4 regions of the Bacillus sp. 1A genome follow, and region 1 is predicted to be linked to each of the others. Evidence: riboswitches for the same ligand, from Rfam matches in the RefSeq annotation. Region 1 holds a riboswitch; each other region holds the start of a gene.
What was found. Region 1 has a riboswitch for lysine ahead of ACUN0F_RS17880 (amino acid permease). Riboswitches for the same ligand answer to the same signal wherever they lie in the genome.

Region 1 (4,276 bases):
ACCGTTTCCAGGCTTACATTACCAGGAGCAATTGGCGCATTTATTGGGGCATGTTTTTTAAGCAATTTACCTGGTGATGTAATTAAACCGTACATTTCCGTATTTTTATTTACTTTAGGGGTTTATATTTTATTACGATTCCTCATTCAAAAACAAATTGTTACTTCAAAAAAACGTATGTCAGCTAAACAGCTTGTTCCGCTTGGCTTATTCGCTGGTTTCGTTGATTCAACTGGTGGTGGTGGCTGGGGTCCGATTACGACACCTGTGCTTCTAGCAAGAGGAAATGAAGCTAGAAAAGTTATTGGATCTGTAGATACGAGCGAATTTCCTGTTTCACTCGCTGCAACAATCGGATTTTTCATTTCACTTGGCTGGGAACAAGTAAGCTGGGTTTGGGTATTTGCGTTAATGCTTGGCGGTATTGTCGCAGCTCCAATTGCTGCATGGTTAGTACGCATCGTTCCAGCACATTTACTTGGCGTATTAGTTGGTGGCCTTATTATCTTTACAAACATTCGTACACTGCTCACTACATTTAAAGTGGATCCGACTATTATTTCACTTTCTTACGTGGCAGTTGGTATTGTCGTTATTATTTCTATTTTCATTGCTGTTCGTAATCATTCCAAGCGTTCTAACGCACCGACCGCCGGATATCCGAATGATCAAAAACAAATGCTACCATAACGATAAAAATATCGCCCGATTCACCTCGAGCGGTATTTTTTATTTTTCTATTTTCCAGTTAATCATCGTTTCTGTAGTGCCAATTCTTTTCATATGTAATTTCTCTAATACACGAATCGATCCATCATTTTCAAGAAGTGTCTCTGCAATAATCGTTTCTACCTCTCCTGTTTGAAAAGCCCAATTTATTAGTTCTCTTACAGCTTCTGTCGCATACCCTTTATTCCAATATTTCTCAATAAATCCGTAACCAATTTCTACTATATGTTCCTCATTTGGTTTCCCTTTAAACCCTATATCACCTAGAACGATGTCATCTTCTTTTCGAATGACATACCACGCGCCCCAAGGTAATACTTCCTTATCTTTTTTTACAGTTTCTACATGTCCTACAATATGTGGACCACTATCATATCCTTGCTTTCTCGCAACGTGCATCCTCTCTTCTGTACACGGTACTATATAGAGCCTTTCTGTTTTTAATTTCATGTTAATTTCCCCTTTTTTGCTTAAACGTTACTTTAATTATAACAAAAAAATATGATCTTATCATGAATGTCGAATTATATTTTCTGAATTTTCATTTAATTTTAAAGGGTTTTTCAATATTTTTTGCGAAACATTTGTATAACAATTTTTTCTTTGCTTATTGCTACATAATAGTAGGTTCGGGTGGAGTTTTGCAAGCGTTTCCTATACAATAACCGATATTTTTTGACTTTTCCTAACAAAATATCTTGCAATATATTCAGAAAGTCATTACAATTGCCATATATTAAAAATCTTAGCAATATATCAAATCCTCATCAATCCGATGAGGTAGAGGTTGCGACTTTTATGAGTAAAACGGACGAGACACAGAGAATGTCACCGACTCCGTTTGAAAGGAAAAGTTGCCGAAGTTTATATTTCTTCTCTGGAATTATGAGCTGGGGCTGTCTCCGAAAGGAACAGAACTGTCACGTTTACAAAATTACCGTGTAAACGTGGGGTGCTATCTTAACGGAAGGGTATGATGGGGTGGTTATTTGTGAAACGTTCCGCCAAATTCCTTTGGCGGTTTTTTGTATTTTTCTCCCCCGTTCCTTCCTATCTTACAAGAAAAGGAGTGTTGAACATGAATAGCGCAACGAATCAAGCTACCTCTAAAACGCAAACTACACAAGGACAAGGTGAATTAAAACGCGGATTAAAATCTCGTCACCTTACAATGATTTCTCTCGGTGGTACAATCGGTACCGGACTATTTCTTGCCAGCGGTGGTGTCATCCATTCAGCTGGTCCTGGCGGTGCACTAATCGCATACGCCGCAATTGGAATTATGGTGTATTTCTTAATGACAAGCTTAGCTGAACTCGCAGCTTACATGCCTGTTACTGGATCTTTTAGTACTTATGCAACAAAATTTGTTGATCCGTCCCTTGGCTTTGCACTTGGATGGAACTATTGGTATAACTGGGCCATTACAATTGCTGCTGAACTCGCTGCTGTAACATTAATTATGAAATTTTGGTTCCCAGATACCCCTTCTCTTATTTGGAGTGGATTATGTTTAGCTATTATTTTCCTTTTAAACTATTTATCTGTTAAAGGGTTTGGTGAATCTGAATATTGGTTCGCACTTATTAAAGTAGTTACTATTATTATCTTTTTAATTGTCGGCTTCATGATGATTTTCGGAATTATGGGCGGCGAATCTGTTGGCTTTAAAAACTTCACTGTTGCAGATGCACCATTTAATGGCGGCATTATGGCAATTATCGGTGTATTTATGGCTGCTGGGTTCTCCTTCCAAGGAACTGAATTATTAGGAGTAGCCGCTGGTGAAACTGCTGATCCAGAGCGCAACATTCCAAAAGCAATTCGCTCAATCTTTTGGCGTATTCTTTTATTCTATATCCTTGCGATTCTCGTTATCGGTTTATTAATTCCTTATACAACTGAAAGCCTTGCCGCAAGTGATGTTACAGTAAGTCCATTTACACTTATTTTTGAAAAAGCAGGCGTTGCCTTTGCTGCTTCTGTTATGAACGCTGTTATTTTAACGGCAGTACTGTCTGCTGGTAACTCTGGTATGTATGCATCAACTCGTATGCTTTGGGACTTAGCTCGCCAAGGAAAAGCACCGAAGTTTCTTGGTAAATTAGATAGCCGCGGTGTACCTGTTAACGCATTAATCGTAACATCGATTGTCGGTAGTATCGCTTTCATTGCTTCTTTATTCGGTGACGGTGTTGTATACATTTGGTTATTAAACGCATCTGGAATGTCTGGCTTTATCGCATGGGTCGGAATTGCAATTAGTCATTACCGTTTCCGTAAAGCATATATCGCTCAAGGTAAAGATTTAAAAGACTTACCATATAGAGCAAAATGGTTCCCGTTCGGTCCAATCTTCGCATTTGCACTTTGTGTCATCGTAATTTTAGGACAAAACTACGGCGCATTTATGGGCGAAGCAATCGATTGGAACGGTGTACTCGTTTCTTACATCGGTTTACCACTCTTCTTAGTACTATGGTTAGGATATAAATTTACGAAGAAAACAAAAGTGATCCCACTTGATAAATGTGAATTGAAATAAAGTGAAACGAGCAAACAAATATGTTTGCTCGTTTTTTATTCCAATGCTTCTCCCTTCCCTATTCCTCCTGTTTTTGCAATAATAAAGGAAATATACATAAAGACATTCGCATTACTGATGAAGCAAAAGCAGCTATACATAGATTAGAACGTGAAGACAAAAAAATCATTCGCATTAGAGGAACAATGACAAACTCTTGCAGTATTTTCGTTGATGTTGATTTAATTTGGGATACATATGATGCAGATGATGTTGTATATGAAGATGCTGATTTTATTGTACAAATGGATTCATTTACGAAAGACTACACTGGTGATACGGTGACACTTGATTATAAAACGACAGGTTTTAGTATTACGACTCCGAGTGAGACTTTAGTTTATGGGTTGTCGATTAAAAAATAAAATTTGTTTTTATCAGTAGCCAATCATATTAACGACATTAAGAAAGAAGATAAAGAACTCTTTTTTCAATGGTTGCAGCAGTTACGTGATAAACAACATCCGATTAACCCTTGGATTATAAAACATGGGTTAAGAACGGTGATAAAAAGTGATGCTTTGCCAAAAGTTTTTTCTTTTTAAGTATTTTAAAGAAAACCGCTTATGCTTCAAAAATGAAATATAAACGGTTTTCCTCTTTCAACCATTACCCTTGCCTTAAAATATTTCGAAACATTTCCGGCTTATTTCGTTCAAAGCTTTCTATAAGTTCTTTTCCAAATATCGTTATACTCTCTTCCCAAGGTTGGCCTAAATAGCCCCACTTAAAGTCTTTCTGAATAAAGAAGTAGTAATCTCCATTTGGAAATACAGGTATCATCCACTCATCAAATTCATTTCTTTCAAACTCTACATGTGGATTCACCCAATAACACTCATGTTGCCAATCCAGTGCCATGATATATTCATTCGATGCTGTAATTTCTTGAAAAGCTTGTAACGCTTTACTTTCCAGATCGTTTATCGACTCCCCAAAGTAATGAGAAATATTATATGTAAC
Region 2 (4,276 bases), 1.3 Mb from region 1:
AACAAATACATAAACGCACTATCGATAGCCGTCTCTTCTAACGGTTTCCATCCTCTTTCTAGTAATCTACTTACACCAAATAACGCAAAAATTCCTGTATATACAAACCAAAGTAACGCAAAGAAATAGTGATTTGTTACGAAAGCTAGCACTGCACTAATTGCTGCGATTGGATATAACAGCGATACAAATTTACAAAATAATACATATAATCCATTTCTTGTTTTCTTATCAATGATGCAAAATGACATCGGTATAAATAACAAAATAGATAATAAAATAATTGCTTCAACTGGGTTTACATTTGACCACTCACATATTAGAAAAATAATATAACAAGCTATCCCAACTATTATATTTTTCATATCACTTATTTCCTCCCCACAAATGTTCCCTTATATGAAAATAATGAACCAATTAATACATTGCGCACTTGTACATGAATTCGAAAACATTGTAGTGTTTCATCATAACTTTCTACAATTTTGGCGTCTCCGTATAAAAACCTAGGTAACGGTACTTTTCTTCCAAACATAAAAAACCATTGTTTCTTTGAAGAGATATGCATCCCGCCTTTTTCATCAATATAAAAATTCAATGTAGAAACGAGTAAATGTGGCTCACCAAAATAATCTACAATTTCATTATTCTCTTCATCCAACTGCATAACAGCGTTAAAGTATCTTTTCTTATTATGAAAATAAAAAGTACGATTCCACCGCACAAGTTCATTTCCATGTTCATCTCGCTCAGCTGTATTATGTATTGTAAATGGCACTTCCTTCCCCCGTTCAGAGAAAAACATTCGAAACTTCGATGCAATTTTTAATATCAATTTTACGAAAAAAGAACCTCCGTAAATTCCATCCATCTTTCCTTCTCCAATAAAGCTATTTTCTTCTGTAATCTCATAGCGTTTCTGTAATTTTGGATGAAGTTTTTTATAAGAATCCCCTAATAGTCTTTCATACATATTAGCCATACATTATCCCTTTCTCTTCCTCTTGCAATTTTTTGAGCTTGGCAAATTCGTGCTATTTATATAACCGACAATTGATAACCCCATTAGTAAAACATTTAATGTAATTGGATTAAACGGCTCTGTAAAGCTTACGATATTCGTAAAACCCGCCGCTATCGTTAAGGCTATTAACATAAAAATATGTACGATAAATACTTTTCGTTTTGGAAATGGCAACAGCCATAGGACACCAAAAATAATTTCTAGTAATCCAATTATTTTAAGTACAAAAATACTATGTTCCGTTGAACCAATCATCACAGATAGCATTTTTACTTCTTCTGAATGAGTAAACACTAGTTTCGGCACTATTCCTTGATACATCCATACAAAAGCAAATAAAAAACATACGAGCCAATATGTCATTGTTCTTCTAATTAGTAACTTAGGATGAAGTCCCTTTTCTATCCATAATTTTAACGCATCAAAACTCCAAGCAGTCGCCCAGCCTAATAACGGACGAAACATATAGAAATCTATTACATTTCCTATACGACCAAACCTCGTATCGTAATCATATTGCGTCTCAAAATGAATGTGTTCTTTACGCGGTGTATACTTCCAATAACCACGCCCTATTTGAATAAGTGATAATTTATTATCTGTCCAAAATTTTAAAGAAGAAATCCGTTCACCCGTTTCTTTTCTTATTTCTCCTATCGATTCCCCTTCACCAACTATTTCAAGTCCAAATCCAATTTTAGTTTTATATAAAAACTTCTGCGGTTCTCCTTCTTTTTTCTCTAAATACGAAATTTCAGTAAAGCGAGCATCCCATTCTGTATGTATATCTGGTTCCTGTGTATATCCCCATAAATTTTCCATTGTTGTGTTCATTTCTGCCGAAACATAAATAGGCTTTTTCCCCTTCATTCTTCCACCTCCTATGCACTATAAATTTAATGTACATGCAATGAATTTATTTTGCTACAGTTTTCACAAACTACTTCAAGAAAAGAAAGAATTTTTAAAATTTATACAAAACACTTGATTCCCCGAAAAATTTAAATTATTATAAAACAAATGTTACCAACAACTTCATAAATCAAACACTCTCGCCTAAAACGTGAGATAGAGGTTGCGATACTTATGATTATTCTAATGGAGACACAGAGATGTCTATGAACTTAGATGAAAGGAAGTATTGCCGAAATCGATAATTTTCTCTGCATTTATCGATTGGGGCTGTTTTCGAATAGAAACAGAACTGTCATATGTACAGAAGTGTATGTATGAAGAGCTATCTACAAAAAAGAGATATCATTTTTATGGTATTCCTTTTTTGGCGGTTTTTTTATTAGCTCCGTTTTCTGTTTCCCTTTTCCTGTAACAGCACCATCCTCACTTATTTGAGATGGTGTTTTTTGTTTTTCTCTGGTAACTACAGGAATATTGGGATTTATATATGTCCTAATCTATTCTTAAAAATGGATGAAAGAAGGAATTCATAATGGAAACGATTGTACAAAAATTTGGTGGCACTTCTGTCGGAAATGTCGCGCGCATTCAACATGTAGCAAATTTAATTATTGAAGAATATGAACGAGGATATAGCATCGTCTCTGTCGTTTCAGCAATGGGAAAAAGCACAGATGAACTCGTAGCACTTGCTAACGCGATTTCAGAAAATCCGAGTAAACGCGAAATGGATATGCTGCTATCAACAGGAGAGCAAGTGACTATTTCATTATTAACGATGGCACTACAAGCAAAAGGCTATAACGCGATTTCATTAACTGGATGGCAAGCTGGTATGACGACAGAATCTGTACATAGTAGTGCACGGATTACTGACATTCATACAGATCGAATTCAGTCTTATCTTACTGAAGGCACGATTGTTATTGTAGCCGGTTTCCAAGGAGTTAGTGAAAACCATGAAATTACAACGCTTGGACGTGGTGGTTCTGATACTACAGCTGTTGCATTAGCGGCTGCACTACAAGCAAAAAAATGTGATATTTACACGGATGTGACAGGCGTATATACGACGGACCCCAGACTTGTAAAAGACGCTTATAAATTAGATGAAATTTCTTATGACGAAATGTTAGAACTTGCAAACCTCGGTGCTGGTGTATTACACCCGCGTGCGGTTGAGTTTGCTAAAAATCATAATGTCGTTTTAGAAGTTCGCTCAAGTATGGAACAAGAAAATGGAACAATTGTAAAAGGAGAATGTAACATGGAACAACAATCAATCGTTAAAGGTATTGCATTTGAAGATAATATTACACGTGTCACAATTAAAGGATTAGAACAAGGTGCACTTTCAACAATTTTCTCTACATTAGCAGCGGCACATATTAATGTAGATATCATCATTCAAAGTATTACAAATGAAGGAACTGTTCACCTCTCCTTCTCAATCCATTCTAATGATTTAAAAGAAACGTTAGAGGTATTCGAACAAAATCAAGAAACACTTCACTATGAATCTGTAGAGTATGAAAATCATTTAGCAAAAGTATCCATTGTAGGATCTGGTATGGTCTCTAATCCAGGTGTTGCTGCAAATATGTTCACTACTTTAAAAGAAGAAGATATTCATATTAAAATGGTAAGTACATCAGAAATTAAAGTGTCTGTCGTTATTGACCGCCTTCATTTAGTAACAGGTGTTGAGGCACTGCATCAATCATTTATGGCGAAAATTGAGCCTTTAGTGCAGATGAGTTAATTTCCACCGGTAAAACTTTAAAAAATATATGAATCTATTTCCTTCCTATATCAATAGAAACAGGGTAGGACTGTTTTGTGGGAAAGTCGAAGTTATTCTATCGAATAGCAATTACAGTATCGAATTCTTGAAATGATAGCATTCACGAAATAAAGTTCTCGCATATTTCAATAGTAAAGGGTTTACGAAGTGTTATTCGTTAACAAGATTTTATATACTATGCCCGAAAACACCTTGTCACATTTTCCAACACTGTGACAAGATGTTTTTTGTTTAGAAGAGATTTTAGTATAATTATGAGGATAATTAAATAATAAATTTATACATATAAGGAGATAAAGACTATGGCAAACAACAAATTACTAAGAATGGATAATGTCAGCATCGTTGTAGAATCTCTTGATAACGCAATCTCTTTCTTCGAAGAGATTGGATTAAAACTCGAAGGGCGAGCTACTGTCGAAGGTGAATGGGCTGGTCGCGTAACTGGACTCGGTTCTCAGTGCGTAGAAATTGCTATGATGGTTACGCCAGATGGCCATAGCCGAATTGAACTTTCGCGATTTCTCACCCCC
Region 3 (4,276 bases), 1.7 Mb from region 1:
ATTGTTAGGGTCGAAACGTAATAAGTCTCCATAAATGAGTTTGTCGGAGAGTTTCAATTCAGTTTTTGCTTTTTCAATATTTGGTTGACATAATGAAATGTCCGCTTCTTCACCTGTATTTCGTTTATAGCACATGTTTTTTGTATAAACATAGTTTTCCGAAACGAAGCTACCATCACGCATTACCATAAGTGGATCTTCTTCTTTAATAAATAGGTCAGTTCCAAATTCAACTGATTGATTTGTTTTAATACCAAGTAAATGAAGTAGCGTTGGTTTAATATCAATTTGACCAGATACTTTAGAAATGACTTTTCCTTCTTGACCAGGTACATGAATAATGAGAGGGACGCGTTGTAATTGCATAGAATCAAACGGTGTAATAGCGTCTTTCCCAAGGAACTGAGCCATAGCTGCATTATGGTTTTCAGAAATACCGTAATGATCTCCATAAATGACAATAACGGAATTATCATACAGTCCTTCCTCTTTTAATTGTTTAATAAATAGTTTAAGAGCTTCATCCGTGTAACGAACGGTTGGGAAGTAGCGGTTTACAACACCACTTTCCGAATTAAACTCATCAACATATTGATCTTCTGGATTTAGAAGAAATGGAAAATGATTTGTTAAAGTAATAAATTTTGTATAGAACGGTTGTGGTAAAGATTTTAGCTTTGGAATTGATTGTTCAAAGAATCCTTTATCTTTTAATCCCCAACCGACAGACATTTGTTCTGTGCCTACGTAATCATTTAAATTAAAGTAACGATCATATCCAAGTGCAGGATACATTACATCACGATTCCAAAACGTTTTATCGTTTGAATGGAAGACAGCAGAAGAATATCCGTATTTTTTTAATTGTTCTGGTGTAGCTGTATATTCATTTGTTGCGTGAGTAAAGAATACAGAACCGCGGTCTAGCGGATAAAGTGAATTTTCAACGATAAATTCAGCATCAGAAGTTTTACCTTGTCCCGTTTGATGATAGAAGTTATCGAAATAAAAACTATCTTTAATAAATTCATTTAAAAATGGAGTGATTTCTTTTCCATTTATTTTTTTATTAATAACAAAACTTTGTGTAGATTCCATTGAAATCAAAATTACATTTTTACCTTTTGCAGCTCCAAATAAGTTTTTATCAACTTGCTTATCTTTTGAGTCTGTATAGTTTTTAATTTCAGAGAACCCGTCACCACTTGCAAATACACGTTCAGCCGAAGATTTAGATTGAAGTGTAATATCAAATAGATGATATGTGTATAAACCTAAATTTTTCACGACAGTTTGACGATCAAATGAGCGTGAGAACATTTGTGGTTTATAAATAACTGAAACGACAATTTGTAATGCTAATAGAGCTGTTACACCGCTAAAGAAAGTTCGCTTCTCAGAGCGAGAAAGTGGCGTCTTGTCGCAAAATGCTGGGAATTTACGTGAAAGAAACATTAAAATAATTGCATCTGCAAATAAAAGTAATGTTTTGTACGTAAAGAGTTCTTTTATACTTGTCCCTAAATCAGCCATATTATTTGTTTGAAATAAAACTGGGAACGTAACGAAATCGTTATAAAACCCATAAAACATTGCATTTCCAAATAAAATAAAGGACAGTATAAAACTGATTCCAACTATAATGCGGTTTCGGTGTTTAGATGCAAGTAAAGCAAAACCGAAAAATAAAAGTAACGCAGCTAGTGGATTAATAAAAAGCATAAATTCTTCAAAGAAGTTATCAATTTTAATATCAAATGCTAGCTTGTACACAATATATGTTTTTATCCATAATAAAACGACTGCAACGAGTGCAAATCGCAGTTTTGGAAACAGACGTTGTAGCATAATATACTCCTCTCCTAAAAAGCATGACAGTTCTTGTGAGCCGGTTTGGTTAGCACCTCATTTTATATATACGAACAGTCCTTTGTTATTATGTTTATTATACTATGAGTATCATTATACGAAAATAAAAGAGAGTTGTGGGCTTTTTTATAATAATTGAGTAGAAAAAGGGCAGTGGGAGACAATAAAACGGAGTTTCTATGTATGATAATTATCGTGCGCAGAAAGAATCGTGTAATAATACGGAGGTTATAATGCGAAAATTATTATATTTTATAGTATGCAGTAGTGTTATACTTTTTGCTTCACCGAGTGTGTCGGTAGCCCAATATGATGCACCTCTTATGGAAGATGCCCTTTATTCTGTTTTATTTCCGAAAATAAATAAAGCAATTGAAAAACAATATGGGAGCTTGAAGCCTTATCAATGTCCTAAAATTATTAGTTTAAAAAAAGTGTATAGCGGTACATATTTATTTCAAGCAAGTATTGAAGTAACGAAGTATGAACGAGTTGCTGGGAAAATTGCTCCACCATTTGAGAAGGTAACGATTACATTTAATAATGAAGAAGGGGAATGGGAAGTGTCAAAGATTTCAGTAAAGCGCTTACCAAATGATACGAAATTAAACTGTAAAAAAACAATATAAAAAATTGTTTGACAAATAAAATGGTCCTTTGGTATTGTTAATAGCAACAATTAGATGTTTGAAAATTAAATAGACTTACCTCATCTACTCTCAAAGGTAGAGGCCGCGATAGGAAAGAGTAAGCTATGGGAGATTTAATGGAATCTGTGATCATAGGTTGAAAGGGACTATTGCCGAAATATAAGAATAACCATCTTATTCATATATTGGGACTACATTGAATAAATGTAGTACTGTCATAATATTTCTTTTATGGAGAGCTATTTGGAGATGTTGATGCGGTTTCTTATTTTGAGGAGATAACAACTCGTTTATTTTTTCAATATATATTTTTCCTAATAAGAAACGCGTGTGAACATTGTTCCGCGCGTTTTTTGTCTATCTAAAAGCGTGCTGCAATGAATAGAAGATTGGGGTTATGAGTTTTAGAGGAAATAAGGGAGGAATTCAAATGTATTTACACGGCACAAGCCGAATCAATGGGCAAGGACACTTAGAAATTGGAGGGTGCGATACGACGCAGCTAGCAAAACAATACGGAACACCACTTTATGTATACGATGAAGAGTCAATTCGAGGAAAGTGCCGCGCGTTTCATCGTGCGTTTAAAGAAAGTGGTTTCTCTTATCAAGTAGCATATGCAAGCAAGGCGTTCTTGTGCATGGAGATGTGCCGAGTGGCTCGTGAAGAGAATATGTCATTAGATGTTGTTTCTGGAGGAGAATTATATACTGCGCTGCAAGCAGGATTTCCGGCATCACGCATTCATTTTCACGGAAATAATAAAACAGAAGAAGAAATTGTGATGGCTCTTCAGGCAAATATTGGTTGTTTTGTCGTAGATAATTTCTTGGAATTAGAAATTTTGCATGATTTAGCAGTGCAACATGGGAAATTTGTGAACATATTAATTCGTGTAACGCCCGGAGTAGAGGCGCACACACATGAATATATTACAACAGGCCAAGATGATTCGAAATTTGGATTTGGCGTGTCAAATGGTCAAGCGATGCAAGTGATTGAGATTGCTTTACAAAAATCAAATTATAACGTGTTAGGGATTCATTCACATATCGGATCACAAATATTTGAAACGGCCGGCTTTGTGCGAGCGATTGAAGTTCTTCGTCAATTTTTAGAACAAGTGAGAGAGCGAACAAACTATGTAGTAAAAGTGCTAAATGTAGGCGGAGGATTCGGAATACGCTACACAGAGTCAGATACACCATTAACTCTTGAGACATATGTGCGAGCTGTAACAAGTGCGGTGAGGGAACAATTTACGGTATGTAATTATCCCTTGCCAGAAATATGGGTTGAACCAGGCCGTAGTATTGTAGGGGATGCTGGAACGACAATTTATACAGTCGGATCTGTGAAAGACATTCCTGGTATTCGGAAATATGTATCAGTGGATGGTGGGATGACTGATAATTTAAGACCTGCTTTATATAACGCTCGTTATGAAGCGATGTTAGCGAATCGAGGGAATGATGAGAATGAGGAACTTGTTTCGATTGCTGGGAAGTGCTGTGAGAGTGGAGATATGTTAATTTGGGATATCACTCTACCGAAAGTTGCTTCAGCCGATTTACTAGCAATTTCTTGTACAGGGGCATACGGGTACTCGATGGCGAATAATTATAATCGGATTCGTAGACCAGCTGTCGTCTTCGCGAAGGGCGGCACATCACAAATTGTTGTAGAGCGTGAAACATATGAAAATATTATTGGGAACGATCGCATACGTATTAAAGAACTTGTTTAAATGAGGAAAA
Region 4 (4,276 bases), 2.2 Mb from region 1:
ATGAGTATAACAATTGAAAATACAATGAGTTGAATGCTTAGTAATATAAAGATTAAGCGAAGAAATTGATTCATTCGTTGCTCAGTATCAATGGGATATAATGCTACGATAATATTTCCCGAAAAATATTTCCACAGGGAACGGAGCTGCATAGAGATCATATATAGGACGATGTAAGCGATAGCACCTTTTACGTATATGTTTGGTATAAAATATAAGGCGAAGGCACCGATCAACCCTAAGCGAATATATATACCGAAATAATCATTCCCGCGTAAAAATGCTAGTGTATGTAAATAGAAGAAAGTTGCTCGTTTTTTATGTAATAAAGGTTCAATCCAATTTGTAAGCCATTTTCTTTTATTTACTTGCTTATTCAGTTGCGGAACATCGGTAAAAATGCTAGCAAATTGATAAAAACGAACGTCCATTTTTTCTTCTTGTTCAATTATGTAATCCCACGGTATTCGTTTTGTAGGTTGTTTTTTCGTGTATAGAAGCAGGAAAGCAAGTAGTAAGAGTAATCCGCCCAATATGAGAACATGTGCCGAATAAAACAGCATGTAAATGATTAGGGCGTTACAAGCAATACGGATGATCAGCCATATACTTTTTTCATAACTATCACGCCACATCCAATGTGTATATATATTCCAAGCTTTCGTAATCATTAAAACGATAAAGATTGTACATAAAAAAGGCACAGTTAATTGTAATGATTGCATTGCAAGTGGAACGAGAATAAGGAACGTAAATAATAATGGAAAAAGCTGAATGATGTAATTATATAGAAGAGATTTTTTAAAATAAGATGTTAGTTTCTCTTCTAATGCAAGCAAATAGACAGCATCAGGTTTTTGAATAAATGTACGGATAGGGCATCTCGTTATAATCGCTGTTAGGACGATTGTAATAAGTAATAAAGATAGTCCTTTAGAAGGCGCTGTCTTAAGAAACTTTGCGTAATAGTAAGCACCTATACAGGCAACGAAGATAAAGCTATATAGTAACCCGTTAATCATACGTGCAAAGTATGTAATGATATTTTGAATATGTTGTTGGAAGCGGCTGCTCCATAGTGATTCAATTGACATGTTTTTCACCTCTTTGTTCTATTATATATGTTTTACAAAAGAAAAAACGAGCAAATTGCGTTATGCAACTTGCCCGTTTTTCTTTTCTTTATTTTTTTTCTCATCACGATTCATTAATGGATAGAAAGCAAATCCGATTACGAATAAACCAATTCCGAGAAGGAACGTTTTGATATCGGATGCGCCGGTTTTAATAACCCATAGTGCGTAGCAAAGTGCGATTACTGCGACTATGCCATCTGTAATTCTTGCCCGCATTTCATTTTTATATGTTTCACCAGTTGCGACTAGTTTTAACTGGAAGATTGGTGAAACGAGATATGGAATGAGGTAGGCTAGTGTTGATACGGTAATAACGAATGTATAAGCTTCCGCAATGGTTCCTGATAATGTTGAGAATAAGAACACTTGCGACATAATGTTTGTTAATCGTAATGAGTAAATTGGACTTCCTTTTTTATTTGTTTTCGTAAAGAAGGAAGGGAAGAAACCTTCTTTTGCAGCTTGATATGGTACTTCTGAGCTTAATAAAATCCAGCCTAATATAGAACCGAATAGAGAAGTAAGTGCAAGTAATGCCATCAGTTTCCCGCCGCCATGCCCCATTGCAGCGTTTAATGCGTCTGCTAATGGACGTTCAGAAGCTTGTAATTTATCAACGTGAAGGACACCCATTGTTAAAATTGTAATTCCTAAGTAAATCGCAACTGTAATAAGTAATCCCGCAACTGTTGCGCGTTTTACTGTTTTAGGAGAGGTAGCACGGTTTGATAAAAGTACTGCTGATTCAATTCCGATAAATGCCCACAGCGTTGTAAGAGCGGCTAAATTTACTTGTGAAAGAAGGCCGTGTGATACACCTGATTTATCGATCATCGGTGTGTACCATTGTCCAAACTTAGAAGCCTCGAATGCAAATAACGTAACGACGATGAATAAAAGGAATCCTGTTACTTTCGTTGTTGTTGCTAAGAAGTTTAGCTTTCCAGCTCCGCTTACACCGTTTGTTAATATAATATGAGTTCCCCAAAGTAAGATGGAACAAATAGTAAATGTAATTAGTTTTCCGACTTCTATGTTAAAAGAACCGATTGAAAATAGTAGTCGTGTATCTTTCATAATTGGGAAGAAGAGTGATAAATATCCCGCGAAAGACGTAATGATGGCAACGTTACTTGCCCAGTTTGCAACCCAATATCCCCATACCATACTGAAACCAGCCATTTTTTTCTTTTTTGGTGATGAGAATAAAGCATATGCATGACTTTGTGGTCCTGTCGTTAAATCAGGACGACGAATTGCTAAATTACCGAAAACAAGAGCTAGCATTAAAACACCAAACCCTGTTGTTAACCAAGCTAAAGTGACACCGAGAGGGCTTGCTGTTTGTGCCAACGTACTTGGCACCATGAAAATACCAGCGCCAACCATGTTACCGACAACGAAAGCTGTTAGTACCCAAAAGCCCCATTTTTTTTGTTGCATAGAAAATACCTCCAAAGTTAGTATAACCAAGTCAAGCGAGGAGATATGTATGTCTTCTTAGTAGAGAAGAAAAGTTCCAAACAAAACAAAAAAAGCACGTAATTTGCCGCTACATGCTTTCTATCTTATAAGAAACCCACGACATACCTCTCGATAGCTCTCCACAAACGAAATGTTTCGTTTGTGACAGTTCTGCACTTATTAAATGCAGACCCAGCAAGCGTGCATGGTGGACACGACTTACTTCGGCAATCATTCCTTTCTCATTCCTTCATCAATGCCACTACATCTCCTGAAACGATACTCTTAATGATTGCAACCTCTACCTCACCGAGATACGAATGAGGATTTAAATATTAAATTAACGTAGTTAAGAGTAACAAATGTATTTTTATACGTCAATGGATATAGTAATAATCAGATTATAGAGAAGAGTTTGTTATTAGGAATGGATAATTATTTAATATAAAAAGAAGCTGATCTAAAACTAGATCAGCTTCTACATATAAGATTAAACGAAGTTTAATACTGTTACTTTTTCACGTGTCATAGACTCAAGGCTCTTACGAATACCTTGTGCGCCCATACCTGAACCTTTTACACCGATGAATGGGAAGTGGTCAGGGCCGCGCTCTGTGCGTCCGTTAATTTGAACAGAACCAGTTTCGATTTTGTTAGCAATTGCAAATGCTTTGTTAATGTCTTTTGTGAAGACACTTGCTTGCAAGCCGAACTCTGATTTGTTAGCAATTTCAATTGCTTGTTCATCTGAAGAAACACGGATGATTGGAAGGATTGGGCCGAATGGCTCTTCCCAAGCAACTTTCATTTCTTCTGTTACGTGGTCGATTAATGTTGGGTAAATTAAGTTACGCTCACGTTTGTTACCGATAACGATTGTTGCACCTTTTTCAACAGCGTCGTCAACTAAACCTTGAACGAAGTCAGCAGACTTGTCGTCGATTAATGGAACGATTGTGCTGTCTTGTTCTGGAGATCCAACTGATAGCTCAGCTACTTGCGCTTTTAATAAGCCAACAAGCTCGTCCGCTACGTTTTCGTGTACAAGTACACGTTTAATAGCTGTACAACGTTGACCAGAGTAAGAGAATGCACCGCTTACGATATGGTTTGCAGCATCTTGTAAGTCAGCATCTTCACGAACGATACCAGGGTCTTTACCACCAAGTTCTAATACAAGTGGAATCATTGCAGCTTTTTTCGCTAAATGTTTACCTGTGTTTGTACCACCTGTGAACGATACCATATTGATGCCTTCGTGTTCTACTAAGTAGTCACCAATTACAGAACCACGTCCTGTAGCTACGTTTACAAGACCTTTTGGAAGGCCAGCTTTATGTAGTGCTTCAACCATTTTAATACCACTAATTGCACCTTGAGTTGCAGGTTTGAAAATAACAGCGTTACCCATAATTAATGCTGGTGCAAGTTTTGCAGCAGATAAGTTTACTGGGTAGTTAAATGGTGCGATTGCTAATACAACACCAAGTGGTGCGCGTTGGATGATCGCAAGTTTAGATTTCGTTCCGCCAGGGAAGCTATCGCCCATCATGCTTTCTCCGTGCATATGAAGAGCTTCTTCGATTGTGTAACGAATGAAATCAGCTGTACGAACAACTTCTTTCTTCGCATCTTTATATCCTTTACCGACTTCTTTCATAATGATATCGGCAATT

Region 2: another riboswitch for lysine. It lies ahead of ACUN0F_RS24695 (aspartate kinase); the one in region 1 lies ahead of ACUN0F_RS17880 (amino acid permease).
Region 3: another riboswitch for lysine. It lies ahead of lysA (diaminopimelate decarboxylase); the one in region 1 lies ahead of ACUN0F_RS17880 (amino acid permease).
Region 4: another riboswitch for lysine. It lies ahead of ACUN0F_RS29285 (amino acid permease); the one in region 1 lies ahead of ACUN0F_RS17880 (amino acid permease).

What each region holds. Positions count from the first base shown of each region.
Region 1 covers NZ_JBQYLZ010000001.1:3,500,012-3,504,287, reverse strand. The annotation lists gene ACUN0F_RS17890 (sulfite exporter TauE/SafE family protein) at 1-690, shown strand, start outside; gene ACUN0F_RS17885 (GNAT family N-acetyltransferase) at 730-1,179, opposite strand; lysine riboswitch at 1,503-1,695, shown strand; gene ACUN0F_RS17880 (amino acid permease) at 1,808-3,274, shown strand; gene ACUN0F_RS17875 (iron-sulfur cluster biosynthesis family protein) at 3,295-3,678, shown strand; partial or broken gene ACUN0F_RS17870 (DNA alkylation repair protein) at 3,691-3,858, shown strand; gene ACUN0F_RS17865 (DUF2716 domain-containing protein) at 3,923-4,276, opposite strand, start outside.
Region 2 covers NZ_JBQYLZ010000001.1:4,839,271-4,843,546, forward strand. The annotation lists gene ACUN0F_RS24680 (YndJ family protein) at 1-365, opposite strand, end outside; gene ACUN0F_RS24685 (DUF4166 domain-containing protein) at 371-982, opposite strand; gene ACUN0F_RS24690 (DoxX-like family protein) at 986-1,894, opposite strand; lysine riboswitch at 2,086-2,272, shown strand; gene ACUN0F_RS24695 (aspartate kinase) at 2,472-3,701, shown strand; gene ACUN0F_RS24700 (VOC family protein) at 4,046-4,276, shown strand, end outside.
Region 3 covers NZ_JBQYLZ010000001.1:5,174,679-5,178,954, reverse strand. The annotation lists gene ACUN0F_RS26450 (LTA synthase family protein) at 1-1,848, opposite strand, end outside; gene ACUN0F_RS26445 (DUF3888 domain-containing protein) at 2,103-2,498, shown strand; lysine riboswitch at 2,588-2,769, shown strand; gene lysA (diaminopimelate decarboxylase) at 2,950-4,266, shown strand.
Region 4 covers NZ_JBQYLZ010000001.1:5,726,817-5,731,092, reverse strand. The annotation lists gene ACUN0F_RS29290 (ABC transporter permease) at 1-1,094, opposite strand, end outside; gene ACUN0F_RS29285 (amino acid permease) at 1,155-2,579, opposite strand; lysine riboswitch at 2,726-2,912, opposite strand; gene gapN (NADP-dependent glyceraldehyde-3-phosphate dehydrogenase) at 3,091-4,276, opposite strand, start outside.